3 regions of the Cellulomonas sp. NPDC058312 genome follow, and region 1 is predicted to be linked to each of the others. Evidence: riboswitches for the same ligand, from Rfam matches in the RefSeq annotation. Region 1 holds a riboswitch; each other region holds the start of a gene.
What was found. Region 1 has a riboswitch for S-adenosylmethionine ahead of ACFVXN_RS05590 (NADPH-dependent FMN reductase). Riboswitches for the same ligand answer to the same signal wherever they lie in the genome.
Positions count from the first base shown of each region.

Region 2: another riboswitch for S-adenosylmethionine. It lies ahead of ACFVXN_RS15850 (methylenetetrahydrofolate reductase); the one in region 1 lies ahead of ACFVXN_RS05590 (NADPH-dependent FMN reductase).
Region 3: another riboswitch for S-adenosylmethionine. It lies ahead of ACFVXN_RS11125 (DUF1737 domain-containing protein); the one in region 1 lies ahead of ACFVXN_RS05590 (NADPH-dependent FMN reductase).

Region 1 covers NZ_JBHVZE010000002.1:275,214-277,459, forward strand. Annotated here, with positions in the region: gene ACFVXN_RS05580 (nitrilotriacetate monooxygenase) at 1-142, opposite strand, end outside; gene ACFVXN_RS05585 (flavin reductase family protein) at 185-733, opposite strand; gene ACFVXN_RS05590 (NADPH-dependent FMN reductase) at 730-1,290, opposite strand; SAM riboswitch class IV at 1,352-1,448, opposite strand; SAM riboswitch class IV at 1,671-1,785, shown strand; gene ACFVXN_RS05595 (LLM class flavin-dependent oxidoreductase) at 2,118-2,246, shown strand, end outside.
Region 2 covers NZ_JBHVZE010000005.1:159,906-162,151, reverse strand. Annotated here, with positions in the region: gene metE (5-methyltetrahydropteroyltriglutamate--homocysteine S-methyltransferase) at 1-289, opposite strand, end outside; gene ACFVXN_RS15850 (methylenetetrahydrofolate reductase) at 298-1,347, opposite strand; SAM riboswitch class I at 1,353-1,448, opposite strand; partial or broken gene ACFVXN_RS15845 (SDR family oxidoreductase) at 1,598-2,246, shown strand, end outside.
Region 3 covers NZ_JBHVZE010000003.1:466,116-468,361, forward strand. Annotated here, with positions in the region: gene ACFVXN_RS11120 (aminotransferase class V-fold PLP-dependent enzyme) at 1-1,006, opposite strand, end outside; SAM riboswitch class IV at 1,055-1,170, opposite strand; SAM riboswitch class I at 1,269-1,379, shown strand; partial or broken gene ACFVXN_RS11125 (DUF1737 domain-containing protein) at 1,386-1,571, shown strand; gene ACFVXN_RS11130 (rhodanese-like domain-containing protein) at 1,586-2,038, shown strand; gene ACFVXN_RS11135 (O-succinylhomoserine sulfhydrylase) at 2,035-2,246, shown strand, end outside.

The DNA of each region.
Region 1 (2,246 bases):
CGTGCTCCGCGTGCCGCACGGTGCGGGCGAGGCGGGTGCCGGACACGAGCCCGGCGGCGGACAGGCCGGACAGCGCGGCGGCCGCGGGGTGGTGGCCGGCGCCGTCGACGTCGAGGCCGAGGAACAGCGGGGGGACGGTCATGGGGGTGCTCCGGAGGTCGGGTGGGACGGGCGGCGGTCGGCGTCAGAGGGCCGAGTGGCCGCCGATCCGGTGGTAGGTGCGGTCGTGGTAGACCAGCGGGGTCGCGGCCTCGGCGGTGCTCGCGGCGAGCGCGCGCAGGGAGACCAGGTAGCTGTCGCCGACCGGGGTGCGCTGCACGACCCGCGCGCGCACCCAGGACACGGCGCCGTCGATGACGGGCTCGCCGGTGGTGAGCGGGGTCCAGCCGCCGTCGGCGAACCGGTCGATCCCGCTGGTGGCGAACCGCGCGGACACGTCGTCCTGGTGGTCCGCCAGGAAGCTGACCGCGAGCGTCGGCGCGGCGGAGACGGCGGCCCACGAGGACGAGGTCGACGCGAGCGAGAACGCGAGCAGCGGCGGCGCCGCGGACACGGAGATGACGGAGGTCGCGGTGAACCCGACCGGCCGGCCCTCGTGCCGCAGCGCCACGACCGCGACGCCCGCGGGGTGCCGGCGGAACACGGACTTGAACTGCTGGGCGTCGAGCTGCGGCTCGTCCTGCTCGGCCAGCAGCCGCTCGAACGCGGACAGGTCCGCGCGCTCGGCGGTCACCGGGCCACCGCCCCTGCCCCGACGGTGCCCCGGGCCGCACCGGCGCCGACCGCGCGCAGCAGCGCCGGCTCGGCCCGCAGCAGCCAGGCGTCCACGACGCCGTCCAGGTCGGCGAGCTGCGCCTCGGTGACGGTCAGCGACCGGGTGGGGACGACGGCGCCGAGCTCGACGAGGACGGGCCGCAGGTGCACCTCGCCGACGAGCGCGTGGGCGGGGTTCCCCGAGACGACCAGCGGCACGACGACGACGCCGGCGAGGCCGTCCGGGCCGTACAGGTCGAGGAACGCCTTGAGCAGGCCGGTGTAGGAGGCCTTGTAGACGGGGGTGGCGACCACCGCGACGTCCGCGACGGCCAGCCGGGCCAGCGCGGCGTCGGCGGCGGGGTGGACGGGGGCCAGCAGCTCGCCCGCGAGCTCCGCGAGGTCGATCGCGTCGAGCGCGTCGGCGCCGAGCAGCGCGGCCAGGCGGTCGGCGGCGGTGCGCGCGGCGAGCAGGGTGCGCGAGCCGGGGCGCGGGTTGCCGGAGACGGCGACGACGGCAGGGGGACGGGACGTCATGGAGTGCCTCGCAAGGGTGTCGATCACGGTTGCCGTGCGGCGGAGCGGGCACCACGTCGCGGGCGCCCGGCCGACGGCCAGGTCATCTCCCGGAGCACCCCGCCGTGACGTGGGGTTGCTGCCCAGCCAGCCGGGGCTTGGCGCTGGGACTCTCGACCTCGGCGGTGTTGTAGCAGGGCGCGGCGCCGGGACCGAGCACCGGACCCCGACTTCTCACGATCCGGGACCGTGCGTCCTGCCCGGGACCTTCGTCCCGTGACAACGCTCCGGAATGCGAGACGGACGGCCGGATCGTTGACGCGGTCGCCGGGGGTTCGTATGTTCCCCGGCACCGGATCACGTCGTCGCCACCACCCGGTGGCCGGCTGCGGGGCCCGGCAGGTCATGAGCTCCGACGCGTAGCCCCGGCTGGTCGGACGGCAACCCCCCGCGCGGGTGGGTGCCCCGGGTGAGGACCAGGCCCGCTGCCGACCGGCAGCCGGCAACACGCGAGCCCGCCGCGGCGGGTGCACGAAGGAGACAGCATGAGCCGGAGCACGGTGGCGCACACCACCTCCTCCCTGCGTGCCGCCGCGCAGCCCGGGCCCCCCGCGGCCCGCTGTCGCTGTCGCTGACCTCCACCCGAGACCCGCGCCACCCGTCGGCGTCCGGTCGGCCGTGACCCGGCCCGGCCCCGACCGGTAGCCCGCGCCGCGCCACCGCGCGTCCGCCCTCCCCGCCCTCGGGGGACCTCCCGCCCGCCCGCCGGGCCCACCCGCTCGTCCCACCGGTCCCCGGTGCGCGTCGCCGCGCCCCGGCGACCCCGGACGCCCTCGAACGGAGCCGTCATGCCCAGCCCCACCGCGCGACCCGCCGGTCGCGACCACCGCGACCCGCCCGGCAGCGAGCGCCGGACCGCCCTGCTCGGCCTCGACCTGACCGCCGTCGGCGCCCGCCCCGGCGGCCACGGGCCGCAG
Region 2 (2,246 bases), on a different contig from region 1:
CCAGGTCGGCGAACCGCTCCGGCACGGCGCCGAGCACGGCGGTCGCGTCGAGCACCTGGTCGTAGAAGGAGAACGCGCTCGGGATGGCGGGGAGCCGGGTGTCGAGCCCGAGCTCCGCGAGCCGGGTGCGGGTCCGGCGGCGCAGGTCCGCGGCGGTGGCCTCGACCTCCTCGGCGCTCGCGCGGCCGGCCCAGAACGCCTCCAGGGCCTTCTTCAGCTCCCGGCGGGGTCCGATGCGCGGGTAGCCCAGGACGGTGCCGGACGGGAAGGGGTGGGTCTGCTCGGTCATCTCTCGCCTCAGGTGGTGGGGACAGGGGTCAGGTGGTCGTCGGTCGCGACGGCGGCGCGCGCGGGCGGCCCGTCGCCTCCCAGGCCGGCGCCCTCGAGGAGGTCGAGCGCGGGGCCGTGGGTGTTGAACGTGTAGAGGTGGATCCCCGGCGCGCCACCGTCGAGCACGGCGTGCGCGAGGTCGACGCCGAGCCGGGTGCCCACGCGGTGCCGCCGCGCGACGTCCGCGGGGTCGTCGCCGTCGAACGCGTCGAGCCGGTCCAGGACGTCCGCGGGGACGGGCACCCCGGTGAGCTGGGCCACGCGGCGCAGCCGGGCGGGGTCGGTCATCGGGATGATCCCCGGGATCACCGGGATCGTGACGCCCGCGTCGCGGGCGAGCTCCAGCAGCTCGCGGTAGGACGCGGCGTCGTAGAACACCTGGGTGATCGCGAAGTCCGCGCCGGCCTCCTGCTTGGCCAGCAGCGCCGCGACGTCCTGCTCCCGCGTGCTGCCGGCACCGGGGTTGCCCCGGGGGAACGCCGCGACGGCGACGGACAGGTGCCGGGTCGCGGCGCGGACCGCCTGCGCGGGGCTGCTCGCGCAGCGACGGGCCTCGACCTCGCGGAGCAGGCGGACCAGGGCGGCCGCGGTGGGCAGGCCGTCGGGGTGCGGGGCCCAGGAGCCGTCGGCGGGCGGGTCGCCGCGCAGCGCCAGGAACGACCGCACGCCCTCGTCCAGGAACTCCTCGACGGTCGCGGCCAGGTCCTCCCGCGACGCCGCGACGCACGTGAGGTGGGCGATCGGGGTCAGCGAGGTCTCCCGCAGCAGGCGGCGGACGAGGGCGCGGGTGGTGTCCCGCGTGCTGCCGGACGCGCCGTAGGTGACCGAGACGAAGTCGGGCCGGACGGCGGCGAGCTGCTGCACGGTCGACCACAGCCGCGGCGCCGCGTCGGGGTTCCGGGGCGGGAACAGCTCGAAGGACACGGTCGGCCGGTCGACGGCACCGAGGCCGTCGACCACCGCGGCGCGCGGGTGGTCGAGGTCGTGCGGGTGCACGGGTACGTCGTGACTGCTCATCGTCAGCTCCATCGGACCTGGCGGAAGCACCCACACCCTCACGGGGAGGGGGGTTGCTGCGACGTCGTCGAGCCAGGTCTCTCGGTCGCTCTGGATGGTGCGGCCACAGTAGGGCGGCTCCGGCGGGGCGTCCAGTGCCCCTGACGCGTCACGGAGTCGTGGTGCGCGTCACACCCGCTCACATCGTGGGCCGCTGCGTCGTCCAGGGGGTGAGCGGGCCCGCCGGGCCCGCACGACGGAGGGACCGGACATGCGGATCGTGGTGGTCGGGGGAGCAGGACTGGTCGGGGCGCGGCTGGTGACCGTGCTGCGCGGGCGGGGGCACGACGCCGTGGCCGCGTCGCGCCGCACCGGAGTGGACACGTGGACGGGTGCCGGGCTCGCCGCGGCGGTGGCCGGGGCGGAGGTCGTCGTGGACGCGACGAACACCCCCGACTTCACCCGGGCGGGCGAGTTCTTCCCGGCGTCGGCGGTCCACATCGCGGACGCCGCGGCCGGCGCCGGGGTGCGGCGGTCGGTGCTGCTGTCGGTCGTGGGCGTCGACCGGGTGCCGGGCAACCCGTACTTCGCGGCGAAGGTCGCCCAGGAGCGGGCGGCGGCCGAGGGCGTCCCGACGACGGTGCTGCGGGCGACGCAGTTCTTCGAGTTCGCCGACGCGGTGGCGGACCAGGGCACCGTCGACGGGCGGGTCCGGGTCGGGGCCGACGTGGTGCAGCCCGTGGCGGTGGACGACGTGGTCGACGTGCTCGCGGACCTGGCGACGGGCACGGGCGGACAGGCGGGTCGGGTGGACCTCGCGGGGCCGGAGCGGATGCCCACCGACGTCTGGGTCCGCCGGGTGCTCACCGCCGCCGGCGACCCCCGCGAGGTGCAGGTCGACCCCGCGGCGGACCCGTTCG
Region 3 (2,246 bases), on a different contig from region 1:
GCAGCACCCGGGCGCCGGGCACCGTGGCGAGCCCGGTGACGAGCCGGTCGCGCAGCGCCTCCTCGTGGGCCGCGAGCGCACCGGCCGGCAGGGCCTGCAGGGTGTCGCAGGCCTGGGCCAGCGCGACGGCGCCGAGCACGTTCGGCGAGCCGCCCTCGTGCCGCGCCGGCGCCGGCTGCCACAGCGTCCGGTCGGTGCGCACGTCGCGCACCGCGCCGCCGCCGGCCAGGTACGGCGTCCCCGCGTCCAGCCAGTCGCGGCGACCCACGAGCGCGCCCGCCCCGAACGGCGCGTACGTCTTGTGCCCGGAGAACGCGACGTAGTCCACGCCCGACTCCGCGAGCGAGAACGCCCGGTGCGGGAGCAGCTGCGCGCCGTCGACGGCCACGCGCGCCCCCGCCTCCTGCGCGAGCGCCACGACCGACGTCAGCGGCAGCGCCTCCCCGGTCACGTTGGACGCGCCCGTGAGCGTGACCAGGGCGTACGGGCGGCGCGCGAGCTCGTCGCGCAGCGCGACCAGCGTCGCGGCCACGGTCGGCGCCGCGGGCAGGATGGTCGCCGTGCGACCCGTGTCCCGGAACGCGCTGACCCAGGGCAGCAGGTTCGCGTGGTGCTCGACGTCCAGCACCAGCACCCGGCCGCCGTCCGGCACGCAGCCGGCCAGCAGGTTCAGCGCGTCGGTGGTGTTGCGGGTGATGACGGCGACGTCGTCGGGGCGCGCGCCGACGAACCGGGCGACGGTCGCCCGGGACGACTCGTACAGCGCGGTGGACACCTGCGACAGGTACCCGGCGCCGCGGTGCACCGACGCGTACAGCGGCAGCACCTCGACGACCCGCGCCGCGACGGCCTCGAGCGCGGGCGCGGACGCCGCGTAGTCGAGGTTCGCGTACGCGACGGACCGGCCGTCGACGAGCGGCACGCGGGTGTCGGCGCCGACGACGGGCAGGAGGGCGCGGTCGGGCGCCTCGGTCGTGGCACAGGTGGCGGTGGTGGCGACGGACATGGGACTACCCCCGAGAGGAATCGGTGGGGGCCCGGGTACGGCCGGGTCACCCCGCGCTTGCCGGCCACCGAACGGTGGACGGCCAGGTCGTCACCCGGGGCACCCCGCCGCGGAGGGAGGGTTGCCGGCCAGCAAGCCGGGGCTCAGTGCTGGCACTCATGACCTGCCCCGAGGATAGGGAGCGCCCGCCCCGGCATGTCAACACGTGTCCACCCTCCGACCCGGGTGAAGCACCCCCGCGGCGGCATGGCGTAGCATCGCCGCACCATCCAGAGCGGCCGAGAGATCTGGCTCGTCGACGCCGCAGCAACCCGCGGTCCTGTGCCCCGTGCACGGGGCCGGCCGAGGGTGCTTCCGCCAGGTCCGATGGAGGAGACGCATGACCGACACCGACGACCGCCTGCGCTACCGGCTGCTGACGGGACCCGACGACCGCTCGTTCTGCGAGCGGGTGAGCGCGGCCCTCGCCGAGGGCTACGAGCTGCACGGCGGCCCCGCCGCGACCCACGACGGCGAGCGCGTCATCGTCGCGCAGGCCGTGGTGCTGCCCGCCGCCGCGACCAGCACGGTGCGCCCGCTGTGAGCGCGCAGCACGGACACGGGGACGGGCCCGGCTACGCCGGCGACCTCACCCCGCAGGAGGCCTGGGACCTGCTCGCGTCCGACGAGCGCGCCGTCCTGGTCGACGTCCGCACCGAGGGCGAGTGGCAGGGCATCGGCGTCCCGGACACCGCGGACCTCGACGCGCAGGACCGGACCGCGTTCGTCCAGTGGACCGACGCGTTCGGCCGCCCCAACCCGACGTTCCTCGACGAGCTCGCCGCCGCCGGGATCACCGCCGACGAGCCGCGCCCGGTGGTGTTCTTGTGCCGGTCCGGCGTGCGGTCCGTCGCCGCCGCGACCACCGCCACCGCGGCGGGCCTCGGTCCGGCGTACAACGTGCTCAGCGGGTTCGAGGGCGACGTCGGCCCCGACGGGCAGCGGGGCCACTGGGGCTGGCGCGCCGCCGGCCTGCCGTGGCGGTCCGCGTGACCGCGCCCACCCCCGGCCCCGCCCCCGCTCCCGGCCCCGGCGACTGGCAGGACCCGCGGCTCCCCCGCGACACCCTGCGCCCCGACACCCTCGCCGTGCGCGGCGGGCAGGTCCGCACGGCGTTCCAGGAGACCTCCGAGGCCCTGTTCCTCACCCAGGGCTACGTCTACGACCGCGCCGCCGACGCCGAGGCCGCGTTCGCCGGCGA